Regions from separate parts of the Citrobacter europaeus genome, predicted to be linked through region 3. Evidence: predicted binding sites of a transcription regulator. Region 3 holds the regulator's gene; each other region holds the start of a gene.
What was found. The regulator Fur, encoded in region 3, represses iron uptake genes when iron is present. The targets are predictions, from matches to a motif close to ATAATAATGAGAACNACTATCAA.
Positions count from the first base shown of each region.

Region 1: the regulator Fur is predicted to act here: its motif matches at 3,169-3,191, upstream of bfd (bacterioferritin-associated ferredoxin).
Region 2: the regulator Fur is predicted to act here: its motif matches at 2,218-2,240, upstream of WHR59_RS17790 (TonB-dependent receptor domain-containing protein).

Region 1 covers NZ_CP148084.1:409,431-414,195, reverse strand. The annotation lists gene rplD (50S ribosomal protein L4) at 1-564, opposite strand, end outside; gene rplC (50S ribosomal protein L3) at 575-1,204, opposite strand; gene rpsJ (30S ribosomal protein S10) at 1,237-1,548, opposite strand; gene WHR59_RS01930 (prepilin peptidase) at 1,928-2,395, shown strand; gene bfr (bacterioferritin) at 2,392-2,868, opposite strand; gene bfd (bacterioferritin-associated ferredoxin) at 2,940-3,134, opposite strand; gene tuf (elongation factor Tu) at 3,320-4,504, opposite strand; gene fusA (elongation factor G) at 4,574-4,765, opposite strand, start outside.
Region 2 covers NZ_CP148084.1:3,765,645-3,770,409, reverse strand. The annotation lists gene WHR59_RS17795 (heme/hemin ABC transporter substrate-binding protein) at 1-53, opposite strand, end outside; gene WHR59_RS17790 (TonB-dependent receptor domain-containing protein) at 56-2,200, opposite strand; gene cueR (Cu(I)-responsive transcriptional regulator) at 2,491-2,901, shown strand; gene WHR59_RS17780 (DUF3142 domain-containing protein) at 2,898-3,614, opposite strand; gene WHR59_RS17775 (hypothetical protein) at 3,584-4,765, opposite strand, start outside.
Region 3 covers NZ_CP148084.1:3,544,096-3,548,860, reverse strand. The annotation lists gene tcuA (FAD-dependent tricarballylate dehydrogenase TcuA) at 1-660, opposite strand, end outside; gene tcuR (tricarballylate utilization LysR family transcriptional regulator TcuR) at 758-1,684, opposite strand; gene fur (ferric iron uptake transcriptional regulator) at 1,813-2,259, opposite strand; gene WHR59_RS16785 (ryhB-regulated fur leader peptide) at 2,252-2,338, opposite strand; gene fldA (flavodoxin FldA) at 2,549-3,079, opposite strand; gene ybfE (LexA regulated protein) at 3,235-3,522, opposite strand; gene ybfF (esterase) at 3,651-4,424, opposite strand; gene seqA (replication initiation negative regulator SeqA) at 4,618-4,765, shown strand, end outside.

The DNA of each region.
Region 1 (4,765 bases), 2.0 Mb from region 3:
CATTACGACTTTGTCGAAGGCGATCAGGCTAACCGGGTCGATACCAGTTGCATCGCGTACGTCAACCTTGTGCAGGTTGCGCGCAGCCAGGAACAGGTTTTCGTCCAGCTCACCGGTGATGATCAGCACATCTTCCAGAGCCATGTCTTTCAGTTTCTGTGCCAGCAGCTTAGTTTTAGGCGCTTCTACAGAGAATGATTCGACAACGATCAGACGATCCTGACGTACCAGTTCGGACAGAATGCTTTTCAGCGCGCCGCGGTACATCTTTTTGTTAACTTTTTGACTGTGGTCCTGTGGACGAGCAGCGAAGGTCACGCCACCTGAACGCCAGATCGGGCTCTTGATAGAACCTGAACGCGCACGGCCGGTACCTTTCTGGCGCCACGGCTTTTTGCCTGAACCAGTTACTTCAGCACGAGTCTTCTGAGCACGAGTACCCTGACGAGCACCAGCTGCATAAGCAACAACAACCTGGTGAACCAGCGCTTCGTTGAAATCACGACCGAAGGTAGTTTCGGAAACAGTCAGCGCGCTCTGCGCGTCTTTCAATACTAATTCCATTGCTATCCCCTTACGCCTTCACAGCTGGTTTAACGATCAGGTCGCAACCGGTCGCACCCGGAACACCACCTTTAACCAGCAGCAGGTTGCGCTCAGCGTCAACACGTACTACGTCCAGGCTCTGAACGGTTACACGTTCGTTGCCCAGCTGACCTGCCATTTTCTTGCCTTTGAACACTTTGCCCGGAGTCTGGTTCTGACCGATAGAACCCGGAACGCGGTGAGACAAGGAGTTACCGTGAGTAGCGTCCTGGGTACGGAAGTTCCAGCGCTTAACGGTACCAGCGAAACCTTTACCTTTAGAGGTACCGGTTACGTCAACTTTTTTAACGTCAGCAAACAGTTCAACGCTAATGTTCTGACCAACGGTGTATTCTTCACCATCTGCCAGACGGAACTCCCACAGGCCGCGGCCAGCTTCTACGCCAGCTTTAGCAAAGTGGCCAGCTTCCGGCTTAGTTACGCGGTTAGCTTTTTTAGCACCGGTGGTAACCTGAACAGCGCGATAGCCATCGTTAGCCAGATCTTTAACCTGAGTAACGCGGTTTGCTTCAACTTCGATAACGGTTACTGGGATAGATACGCCATCTTCAGTGAAGATGCGGGTCATACCCACTTTTTTACCGACTAAACCAATCATTGTATCAACCTCTCAATCGCTCGATGACCTGATTAACCCAGGCTGATCTGCACGTCTACACCGGCAGCCAGGTCCAGACGCATCAGAGCATCAACGGTTTTTTCAGTTGGCTCAACGATGTCAACCAGACGCTTGTGAGTACGGATCTCGTACTGATCACGCGCGTCTTTGTTGACGTGCGGGGAGATCAGAACGGTGAAACGCTCTTTGCGGGTCGGCAGCGGGATCGGACCACGAACCTGCGCACCAGTGCGCTTGGCAGTCTCGACGATTTCCGCGGTTGATTGATCGATCAGACGATGATCAAACGCTTTCAAACGGATACGGATTCTTTGGTTCTGCATGAGACCAGAGCTCCAATTATTTTATAGACGAAATAGTTACTCCTCAAACCCATTACGATTGATGGGAGAGTGTAACCGTTCTTACAGAGTTCCCCGATTGGGAACATTGTCTGGTATTGCTTTCGCAGTACCGGTGGCTCATATCGAACCGCTGTCAATATTAGACAAGCCCGCGCATTATACGTAAATCTCAGTCTTAAGCAAGTGCCGCGTAGAAATTAATCACTCGTTCACAAATGCGGGTCCCCTTCCACTCTGATTGTATGTCCTGTGGTGCAACGCGTTTTCCCTGGAAGAGAGCAAACATAACCCACATCCCGGACTTGTAGAGCCGCCGGGTTTACCCGAGGGTAAACGCTTTTCCAGATGAGGCTTGCCCATGTACATCGATTTTCCCTTTCTGCTGATTTATGTTTCGCTATCAGGGTTGCTCTTAGTCCATGACCTACGTACCGGACTGCTGCCCGACAAATTTACCTGCCCTCTTTTGTGGGGCGGTCTTATTTATCATCAGTGCTGCAGACCGACGCAGTTATCCGACGCGCTTTGGGGTGCCGTAGCGGGGTATGGGGTATTTGCTTTGTTCTACTGGGGGTATCGTCTGATATGCCGTCAGGAAGGGTTAGGCTTTGGTGATGTCAAATTTCTTGCCGCGCTAGGCGCATGGCATCGCTGGGAATCATTACCACTGTTGGTTTTACTTGCCGCAGGCATGGCCTGTTGCCTCACCGGGATTTCCTGCGTCCGGTGCGGGAGACAGGTACTAAAAAACCCGCTGCCGTTTGGGCCATATCTGGCGGCTGCGGGTTTTGTCATTGGCCTGGTAAGTATGATACAGGGCAGTTAGTCGCTGACTTTAATTTGCGATTGCAGATAGTTTTGCAAGCCAAGTTTTGCAATCAGGTCCAGCTCTGTTTCGAGCCAGTCAATATGCCCTTCTTCTTCAGTCAGGATCTCGATCATCATATCCCGGCTGACATAGTCATGAACGCTATCGGCATAGGCAATGGCTTCACGTAAGTCTTTAGCACCATCGAGTTCGAGTCGAAGATCGGATTGCAGCATCTCTTCAACGTCTTCGCCTATACCCAACTTACCAAGGTCCTGTAAGTTTGGGAGCCCTTCTAAAAATAAAATACGCTCAATATATTTATCAGCGTGCTTCATCTCATCGATAGATTCATGATACTCAACATCATTGAGGCGAGTCAGTCCCCAGTTTTTAAACATACGGGCATGGAGAAAATACTGGTTGATTGCGACAAGCTCATTTCCCAATAGTTTATTGAGATAATTTATGATTTTAACATCACCTTTCATTTTATAGTCCCTCCGCTTCCACTATTAGAGCGTAGATGGGGCTACAGGGATGTCAAAAAAAAGAGTGTGACTTAGGCGATCTCTTTAAATTCTGGCATTTGCGTTAATTCATCCTGCATGACTTCACGGGCGGCACGAATACACTTACCACATTGATTTCCAACAGGAATAAATTTACGTAATTGTTGAAAGGACTGAGGATGAAACTGGCGAACAGCCTGACGTATTTTTTTATCACTTATCGCATTACACAAACAAACGTACATGATCGCTCCCGTTCAATTTCTGCGCAAAGTGTAAATGAGAATAGTTATGATTACAATAGCACAACGCTATTTACGCGGCGGGAGAATGAATAAAAAATGCGAATAAATATGACAATCGCTAAATAGCAGGCAGCAAAAAGGGCGCCGAAGCGCCCTTTTTAAGCTCAAAGCTAATTAACTAATAATTAGCTCATTACTTTAGCAACAACGCCCGCACCAACAGTACGGCCGCCTTCACGGATTGCGAAACGCAGACCGTCGTCCATCGCGATTGGGTGGATCAGGGTAACAACCATTTTGATGTTGTCGCCCGGCATTACCATCTCAACGCCTTCCGGCAGTTCGATGGTACCAGTCACGTCAGTAGTACGGAAGTAGAACTGCGGACGGTAGCCTTTGAAGAACGGAGTATGACGGCCGCCTTCGTCTTTGGACAGAATGTACACTTCAGATTCGAACTTGGTGTGCGGCTTGATAGAGCCCGGCTTAGCCAGTACCTGACCACGTTCGATTTCTTCACGTTTGATACCACGCAGCAGAACACCAACGTTCTCACCAGCACGGCCTTCGTCCAGCAGTTTGCGGAACATTTCAACGCCAGTACAGGTAGACTTAGCAGTCTCTTTGATACCAACGATTTCAACTTCTTCACCAACTTTGATGATACCGCGCTCTACACGACCGGTAACAACGGTACCACGACCAGAGATGGAGAATACGTCTTCGATAGGCAGCAGGAACGGCTTGTCAATCGCACGCTCTGGTTCTGGGATGTAAGAATCCAGGAAGCCAGCCAGTTCGATGATTTTCGCTTCCCACTCTGCTTCGCCTTCCAGCGCTTTCAGAGCAGAACCACGAACGATCGGAGTGTCGTCGCCCGGGAAATCGTACTGAGACAGAAGTTCACGAACTTCCATTTCTACCAGTTCCAGCAGCTCTTCGTCATCAACCATGTCGCATTTGTTCAGGAACACGATGATGTACGGAACGCCTACCTGACGACCCAGCAGGATGTGCTCACGAGTCTGCGGCATCGGGCCGTCAGTCGCAGCAACAACCAGGATCGCGCCGTCCATCTGCGCAGCACCGGTGATCATGTTTTTAACATAGTCGGCGTGGCCCGGGCAGTCTACGTGTGCGTAGTGGCGAGTCGGGGTGTCATATTCAACGTGAGAAGTGTTGATGGTGATACCACGAGCTTTTTCTTCCGGCGCGTTATCGATCTGGTCGAATGCACGAGCAGCACCGCCGTAGGTTTTAGCCAGTACGGTAGTGATTGCAGCGGTCAGGGTAGTTTTACCGTGGTCAACGTGGCCGATGGTGCCGACGTTAACGTGCGGTTTTGTACGTTCAAATTTTTCTTTAGACACGGCTATATTCCTTACTATAGTGCTCTCCCCTTTGGAGAGAGCACGGGACTTAGGTTTTAATCCTGTGGATTATTTACCACGGGCTTCAATAACGGCCTGAGCAACGTTGTTCGGCGCATCGTCGTACTTCAGGAACTCCATGGAGTAAGAAGCACGGCCTTTGGTCAAAGAACGCAGCTGGGTTGCATATCCGAACATTTCAGACAGCGGAACTTCAGCATGGATAACAACGCCAGTGACGTTGGATTCCTGACCACGAAG
Region 2 (4,765 bases), 220 kb from region 3:
TGGGCATTGAAAACGCAGGCGAGGCTCAGTAAGCCAATCATGAGTTTTTTCATCGTCAGAAATTCCACGCAAATCCAACGGCGGCATTGAAACCAGCGTCTGGAATAGATTCATGCGCGGTTCTGTAACGCTTGTCGGTCAGGTTGTTGAGCGCGAGGTTGACCTGATACTGATCCTGCGGACCGAACTCGGTGTTAAATGCGAGGTTAAGTGTGGCCCAGCCTGGGTAGTTGATTTCCGTGGTGCCGGTATTATCTTTGGCGCTGGACGCCGCGCGGATAAAGACATCGGACGTCAGGTTAGCGACGTTCATCAACCAGGTATGTTTCAAGCCGACGCGGCCGGTCAGCGTGGGTTCGCCGGTATCCCAGGTTTTAAGGGTATTGCCTTCGTACTGACGGCGAATGAGATTACCGCTCAGGTAAGGTGAAACCGCCCAGCCGTTGTATTCTGCGGTGAGTTCCATGCCCCAGGTTTTGGCCCGATCGATGTTGTCGTAGTAGTAATAGCCGCCCCGTGAAGAGGTGGTATTACCGCTGCATACGGGTTGACCTGAACAGGCCAGGCTGGCGATATAGTCTTTGGCTTCGGAGTAATAAATGGCGCCGTCAATCAGCCACATATTCCCTTTATACCGTGCGCCCAGCTCATAGTTATTCGAGTGTTCCGCCTTCAGGTTTGGGTTGCCGTAGGTCACGCTGCCGCCTGCGGACGTCTGCATAAATAGCTGAGTCAGCGTGGGGAAGACATAGCCCTGGGCATATGCAGCCCGGAGTTCAAGATCTTTAAAACCGGAATAGCGTAGGCTGGTTGAGGTCACCAGTTCATCATCGTGAACGGAATTTCCTCCGGTGGATTGCCAGGTGCTGCCGCTGCTTTGCAGGGTTTGCGTATCGTTGCGATTGAGCTTCGAAGACAGCCAGTACTGGCGTGCGCCCACGGTCCACGTCCAGTCATCGGCAAAGCGCCAGTCGTTTTGCGCGAACAATGAGGTGTTGCTTTGCTCCGCTTCGTTGTATGACAGGGTACGGGTTTGCGTATCGAAGAAGCCGGTAGCTGCGGTCTGGCGCGTACTGCCGTCCGCGTCCTGTTTTATTTTGTCATGCTGATATTGAGTGCCAATCACCAGTTCATTGTTAGCGGGAAGGGTGAAATTGCCCTGCAGCGTTACCCCCTGGGTATACTGTTTGTCGTTGGTATTGGTTTGATTGTTTATCGTCAGCGCTTTAATCGCCGGGCTGGGGATTATCTGGGTCGTTTTGACCCGGTTTTCAAATTTGCGCTCTATTGTCTGGCTGTATGCGTCAAGATGGATTTTCTTCAGGTAATCCCCGTCAGCCGCATAGTCGTAGAAAAGACCGATTTTCTCGCGTTCCAGCTTAGGTATTTTGACGCTAAAGTCGTCGAACTGGCCCTCTGGATCGTCAAACCAGGTTTGAGTAGACAGTTTGTAACGATCGAGGGAAAGTCCGATTTTGTGGCGATCGAAGTTGTAGCCAAGCCACATGCCCTGGCCGTTATTACGGAAATTGGTGTCGGGCAATCTTCCATCAGGCGTATCGCGGTCCCCCTGGTCGGAATAGCTGCCATTGATGCGGTAGTCAAAGTTTCCGATGCTGCCCCAGGCCGCAGCTGATTCTTCCCATCCTGCCGTTGCGGAGTTATAGACGGCCTTAACGCTGCCGCCGAGAGGCTTATCGCCGCCTTTTTTGGTAATAAAGTTTACGACGCCGCCAATCGCCTGCGAACCATAGAGGACAGAGTAAGGGCCTTTGACCACTTCAATCCGTTCCAGCGCGGATTCGTCAATCAGCAAACCGGCCCCGTAGTTTTGCCCGGCGCGCTGGTAGCTGACGACCTGGCCGTCTATCAAAATCAGCACCCGCGAAGAGGCTTCGCCACGAATACGGATTTGTTTCCGGCCAGCGAGGGCGTTATCGGTGACTTCAACGCCGGGAATATCTTGTAAATCATCAGCAATAGAAACGCTGGTGGAGTTTTGCAGCGTCTGGCGATCGATAACCTGAATGGTTGCCGGGCTATCCCAGAGACTACTTTCAGAGCGGTTAGCCGTGACGATCACCGTATCATCGCCGGGCGTTGAAGCGTGTGTTGTAGAGGTAGCTGCAGAAGCAGCGCCGGACATGCATAATGTCAGGGCTGAAAGAATAAATGGCCTTTGGTTAATCCGTGGCAACATAAGGGAACCTTTATTGAATGTAAATGATCATCATTATCATTCGCGTTTATATATAAAATTGTTTCCCTTTGTTCAATATGAAAGATGTAGAATCAATGCATCTTTTGATTTGAGTCAATTTTGTGCGGTCAACAAATACTGAAATGTGATCTGTGTCGCGTATAACAATGTGAATCAAAAGGATTTATTCATTTCTTTATTGGCTGAAAATGTGCAGGTCACTCGGGTAAATGATTACGGCAATCTGGGCTATAATGTGGCTCAGCACCAACAAGCACCGCGGGGGAAAAGTGAATATTAGCGATGTTGCGAAAAAAACCGGTTTAACCAGCAAAGCCATTCGCTTTTATGAAGAGAAAGGACTGGTGACGCCGCCGCTGCGTAGTGACAATGGCTATCGCACTTACAACCAACAGCATCTGAATGAACTGACGTTGCTGCGTCAGGCGCGCCAGGTTGGTTTTAACCTGGAAGAGTGCGGCGAGCTGGTAAACTTATTTAACGATCCGGCGCGTCATAGCGCGGATGTGAAAAAGCGTACGTTAGAAAAAGTGGCGGACATTGAGCGGCATATCAGTGAGCTGCAGGCCATGCGCTTGCATTTGCTGGCGCTGGCGGACAGTTGCCCGGGCGATGATAGCGCCGAATGTCCAATCATGGATAATCTCTCCGGCTGCTGCCATCACCAGGCGAAGGCTTAACGGCGAGAAGGATTAAGCATAAACACCACCGTACCGCGATACCACGGGGATTTCTCAAGCTGCGCTTCAGCCTGAGGGTCCCTGCTACCGTTTTGTACCAGTCCCAGCTTAAACGGAATGCGCAGACGAGCGAGCGCAGGCAGATACGCCTGATAATTTGTTACCGTGTGACGGCCCTGATAGCTCTGCACCACCAGTTCATCGACCGCCAGCGCGTTCAACGTGGCGACGTCGCCCGTTTTTGCCCAATCCAGTAATCCGGTTACGCCAAGTGCAAATTCAGTGGGTAACCTCTGGCGCAACTGCTGTAGAAAGTGCGCGTAGTCGGCAAGCTGATGGGTCGCCGCGTCAAAATCAACCTGCAGGCCGACAACGTGATTCCCGGCGGCCTGCCAGCGTTGCATCAACCGTATGATACGCGCCGGGATTTCCTCCGGTACGTCGAGCGTGGTAAAGCGTACGGTCAGCCAGATTGACGGAAAAGACAGACGGCTGACCGGCAGTCCGAGACGCTGGAAAACCACGTTACCCGAACGAACCAGTACCTCGCCCTGATGCAGATAGACCGTTTGCGCGTTTTTCAGCTCGTCACTGGCCTTCACTCCGGACCACAGCCAGAAGGCGGGATGCTCACGGGCGGCGACGATATCCGCCGCCTGTGCCTGGCCCAGCAGCAGTGTGGTTACCAGTAGTATTTGAGTTTTTGCGCCCACGGGCTTCCCGGATACTGCGTTTTCAGTTGGGTGAACCAGCCCTTACGCTGCAGTTTATCCACTTCCTCGCCGCCGCACTCGTTAGCGCCTGAAGGCGCATAGCACATGATGGCGCGATACAACGCGAAGCTCTTATCTTCGACTTCAGCGGTGGGCGAGGTGATTACCTGCTGATAGTAGCTTTGTCTGTCGAACTGGCCGAAGGGTTTCTTGCGCGAGATTGCTGATTCAAGCTCGTCATTGCCAGCGCTGTTTTTCCACAGATCAACATGCGTTTGCGTGGTGCGGAAGAATTCGCCTAAGCAGTTCAATGCGTGGGCATCATCCGCTTTTTTGCTCAATACCGTTACCGTTTCATTGAGGCTGCGACACGTATAACCCGCCTGCGCCGCGTCGCCATTCCAGTCGAATATGCTCAGGTTAACGTCAGCAAACGCTTCGCCAATGACCGGAGGCGTAATCGCGCTGGCCAGTTTTTTGTCATTCAGCCAGTCGCCAAAGCGATCCTCAGTAAGATCCCGCACCAGCAGCGTATGCAGGGCGATGGTACGCTCTTCGTTATTCGGACCGTGGACGGCCTGCTGACGCAGCAGTTCAGGTGTGGCCTGTGTTTTTAGCACCTGCGAGCGAAAGCGCAGGTTGGTCACGGTACTTTCTGGGGCAAAAACTGCCTCCACGTCGCCGCTATAAACCAGGGTCGCAGCGAGCTTAGCCTGCACATACTGCTGCTGTTCGTTGTCCTGACTAAGTTTTAACAACTGCTGCCAGAAATCACGCGCCGCGCTCCAATTCTTCTGGCCCATTAGCGCTTCGCCGTACAGCACCTGTTCGCTGAAGGCGAGAGTATCGTGAGCGGCAAGTTTCTGCGCTGGTGTAACTGCCTGAATAATTGCCGCGTAGTTGCCCGTTGCCTGCCACAGATTCAGTTGCAGATCGCGCCATAGCGGCAATTTTTGGCTCTGTTCAAACACCGGCTTGCTGGCGTCGAGTTGTTCCTGGGTCAACGTGGGTTTACTGTTGTTATCCAGGCGCAGCGCGCGCAGCAGTTCGATATAGCTGACCAGCGGCGCGTCGGGGAAGGCCTCCACCACCGGTCCTTCAAAGAATTGCATACCGAATACATTATCGTATTCGATAACGATTTCACGCAG
Region 3 (4,765 bases):
GAGCAGTACGCCCTGGTTAAAGCGCGTACCGCGAATCAGGAAGTTATCCGCAGGCCACTCGCCGCGCTCGTTCTCTCCCCACGCTTCTCGCAGCCATTCGCGGTTAGACTCAAACCCGCCCGCGGCAAGCACGCAGGATTTCGCTGTGATACGCTCGTTGCCTGACAGCGCCGCCACGAACTCGCCATTGTGCAGTTCAAGCGCCTGCACCGGTGTGTTATAGCGGATTTGTACGCCCAGCTTTTCTGCGCTGCGATAATAGGCATTCACGAGAGCTTTACCGCCCCCCATAAAAAAAGCGTTGGTTCGCGCCACGTGTAAAGCGCCAGAGAGTGGAGGCTGAAAATTGACGCCGTGCTGGCGCATCCAGTCGCGGCAATGTGATGAGGTACGGATCACCAGACGCGCCAGGGCTTCGTTGGTATTTCCTTCTGTTACGCGCTGCAGGTCTTGCCAGAACTCCTCTTCCGGATAGCTTTCTACCAGCACATCCTGCGGCGCATCATGCATACAGCGCAGATTACGCGTGTGTTGGGAATTTCCCCCACGCCATTCCCGGGGAGCCGCTTCGAGTAGTAAAACGGAAGCGCCTTGCTCCCGGGCGGTAAGGGCAGCGCATAAGGCAGCATTGCCACCGCCAATCACCAGAACATCAACCATCGTATACTCCATTACCATTTAACTAATTGTTAAATTTGTAATTGAAATGTATACGTGCGGCTTGTGCGGGCGCTATGACGTAGCGCTAAAGAGGGCTTTAGTTATTGTAAAGGATGGCACCTGGCCAGCTTCCTGCTTCTACCAGTTGATGCATCACTTTCGTCAGTACCACGCGGGCAGCGAGGCCCGCCGGGGTGAGCTCATCGTCAGATAGGCTCACCAGAAAATTGGGGCGGCTAAGTATCGGATTATGGACGCCGATCACTCTTAGCGTCTCTTTATCGAGATGGGAAATCGCCGCTCCGGGTTGAAGAGTGGCGCCAATGCCACTGCGCACGGCGCGCATCAGCAGCGCCAGACCATCAATTTCTGTAGCGATCTCAATGTTCAGCGCGTGTTCCTGACTAATTGCCTCCAGCCTGCCGCGCAGACCGTGGCCTGGGCTTGGCATTATCAATGGAATACTCGCCAGTTGGGCAGGCGCAATATTGTCATCGGCAATATCAGCCAGTAGGGCATGGGTCCCAATCAAAAACAGCCGTTCTTCGAGAATCGGTCTGGCACTCCAGCGCAGGATCTTTTCTTTTTGAAACACCACAGCCAGATCAATCTGGCGGGTATTAATCATCCGTTCCAGATTACCAGAGAGACTTTCCACCACGTGCAGGCGAACATCGCTATAGCTTTCCCGCATGGCGTGAATAAAAGGCATACCGAGAACGGAAGCGGTACTGGGAGCCATACCGACGCTGACGTGCCCGGAAAGCCGGGACTCTCGTGCGGCGAGGATCGCATCGTCTGCGTGACGGAGCGCCAGCTGCGCCTGGGAGTAAAAAGCCAGTCCGGCGCTGGTCGGCGTCACGCCTCGCGAGGTGCGCTGCAGCAGGCGAATAGCGAGTTCGTTTTCCAGACGCGACATTTGCTGGCTGAGTGCCGAAACCCCGATATTGAGATCGAGCGCCGCGCTACCCATGCTGCCGGTTTCTACAATGCGCACAAAATAGCGTAGCTGGCGAAGTTCCATTTCGACTCTCCGGAAGGGGCAATTGATTTTTACATTAAAGCAACACAGGAGCGGAGGGAAGGGGAAAAGGGCAGGTAACGCCCATAAAAAAAGCCAACCGGAGGGTTGGCTTTTCAGAAAGCATTACATTATTTGCCGTCGTGGGCGTGCTCATCTTCGCGGCAATCGCCTTCGGCGCAGTGACCGTAAAGATAGAGGCTATGGTTAGTTAAGCGAATGCCATGTTTAGCCGCAATCTCACGCTGGCGGGCTTCGATGGAATCATCGCTGAACTCGACCACTTTGCCGCAGTCAAGGCAGATGAGGTGATCGTGATGATGCTGTTGAGTCAGTTCGAAGACGGATTTACCACCTTCAAAATTATGGCGGGTCACGATACCGGCATCATCAAACTGGTTCAGCACGCGATACACGGTCGCCAGACCAATTTCTTCACCCATATCGATCAGGCGTTTGTATAAGTCTTCCGCACTGACGTGATGGTTATCCGGTTCCTGAAGAACTTCCAGAATTTTTAAACGAGGAAGCGTTACTTTCAGGCCAGCCTTCTTTAATGCGGTATTGTTGTCAGTCATGCGGAATCTGTCCTGTAGCTAAACGATTCACTTCATTAACAGAAGTGACAGAAATTGCACTTGAGATAATGCGATTCATTATAGAACTGCCATGGCTAAATGAAAACTGCAAGTCTCTGGCATATATTGTTAATCAAAACGTGGTATCGCCGACAAACACACTGTGCAACACCCGATTGGCATCCAGCCATTGTACAGGGTCAGACGAAAAAGTTACAAATTTGTAGCAATTATTTTGATTGGTTTTATCTATTGATGCGGCGCAGATGGAAATCTGCGCCGCACGAAATCAGGCATTGATGATTTCGTCGAGGTGCAGCTCTTCAGAGATCTGCTTAACCCATTTTTCTACGCGCTCAGCGGTCAGTTCAGGCTGGCGATCTTCATCGATAGCCAGACCGACAAAGTGGTCGTCGTCAGCCAGACCTTTGGACGCTTCAAAGTGATAACCCGCTGTCGGCCAGTGACCAACGATGGTTGCGCCGCGCGGTTCGATGATGTCGCGAATTGTGCCTAACGCATCGCAGAAATATTCTGCGTAATCTTCCTGGTCGCCGCAGCCGAACAATGCAACCAGTTTGCCGTTAAAATCAATGTCTTCGAGGGTTGGGAAGAAATCGTCCCAGTCACACTGCGCTTCACCGTAGTACCAGGTTGGGATGCCGAGTAGCAGAATGTCATACCCTTCGAGGTCTTCTTTGCTGCTTTTTGCAATGTCATGAACATCGGCAACGTCTTTACCAAGCTGTTTTTGAATCATTTTTGCGATGTTTTCGGTGTTACCGGTGTCGCTGCCGAAAAAGATGCCAGTGATTGCCATGAGTAAAATAACCTCTTGAAACTTATTGAAATGGTGGTGGCGCATTGCCCACGGATAAGGGCAATCATAGCAGAACAGTCAGGCATGCGGAAACAGCAAACACGCAGGACTGCACTCTGTGCTACACGATTTATGATTTAGAGCAGAAATTCAGACTAAGCCTGACCGCGCAATGCGCTGAGTTGGGCCATCAGCATCTCTTCGATGAGTTCACTGCGACTCATATTGCGCGCCTCGGCCAGCTCGTTCAGAGCGTCAACGGCATCAGCGTTCAGTTTCAGTTCGACACGCTTAAGCCCGCGAACTTTATCGCGTTTAAGCTGATTACGTTTGTTAATACGTAACTGTTCATCACGCGAGAGCGGATTAGTTTTGGGTCGTCCCGGGCGACGCTCCTGCGCGAACAGATCTAATGTCGTACGGTCCGTTTGTTCTTTGGCCATGATCTTGGTGACTTCGGGGAAACAATCAGCCAGGCGTCTGCCCGGATGGATAGCGCGCCATAATACATCAGCAGGGGGGACACGCCAACGCCCACGCGCGTAATCGCGCGCAGACGCTGAGTTTTTAATCAGTTAGCCTGCTCGTCCAGATAACGACGGATGGCGCGCAGCACCGCCTCCGGTTTTTCTGCATGCACCCAATGACCCGCGCCAGCAATAACGTGCGCCCGAGCCTGCGGGAATTGCGCCAGCAGCTGTTCGCGATACGCTTCGGTAACATACGGTGAGTTGCCGCCAGGGATAAACAGCGCCGGGTGCTCCCACGGCGGAATGGTCTCCCAACCGACGATATGGGGATATTGATCCCACAGCACGGGAACGTTAAAACGCCACTCGCCGTCGACAAATGATTTCAGCAGAAATTGGATAACGCCTTCTTCTTGCAGATGTTGACGCATGACGCTCGCCGCCTGCTGACGCGAAGTGGCCTGCGCATCGGTTACAGCATTGATTGCCGCAAAAATCTCATCGTGACGGCGCACATGATAGTCAACGGGGGCGATGTCGATGGCCACCAGCCGTTCGACACGCTCCGGGGCCAGTGCGGTCAACGCCATGACGGCTTTACCCCCCATCGAGTGACCAATAAAGATCGCTTTATCTATCTGCCGATCGTCCAGAGTATCCAGCAGATCTTGCGCCATGGCCGGATAATTCATCTCAGGCGAGCGAGGGGAGAGTCCATGGTTTCGCATATCAACCTGGATGATATCGTGATCGGCTACCAGGGAGCGCGCCAGGATCCCCAGGTTATCCAGACTGCCAAACAGGCCGTGAACCAGGACGATGGGAGAATTATTGTGCAGGTTTTGCGCAGATTGCGCTCGGATATTCAATTTCATGGCAAAGTTCTTTTTTTCACACTCACGGGTTAGGGTATCATGTTGACCATTCTGCCACATGGCTGCAACAACTACGGTTACTCCGAGTTTTGCCCGCCACCAGGCTTGACGCTATCCGCTGTTGGGATTTGTCTTTACACTACGCGTGTTGACCCAACAACTTGTATTCAGCTAAACACTGCACTGGATTAAGATGAAAACGATTGAAGTTGATGATGAACTCTATAGCTATATTGCCAGCCACACCAAGCATATCGGCGAGAGCGCATCCGACATTTTACGGCGTATGTTGAAATTTTCCGCCGCATCACAGCCTGTCACTCCGGTAGTTAAAGAAGTCC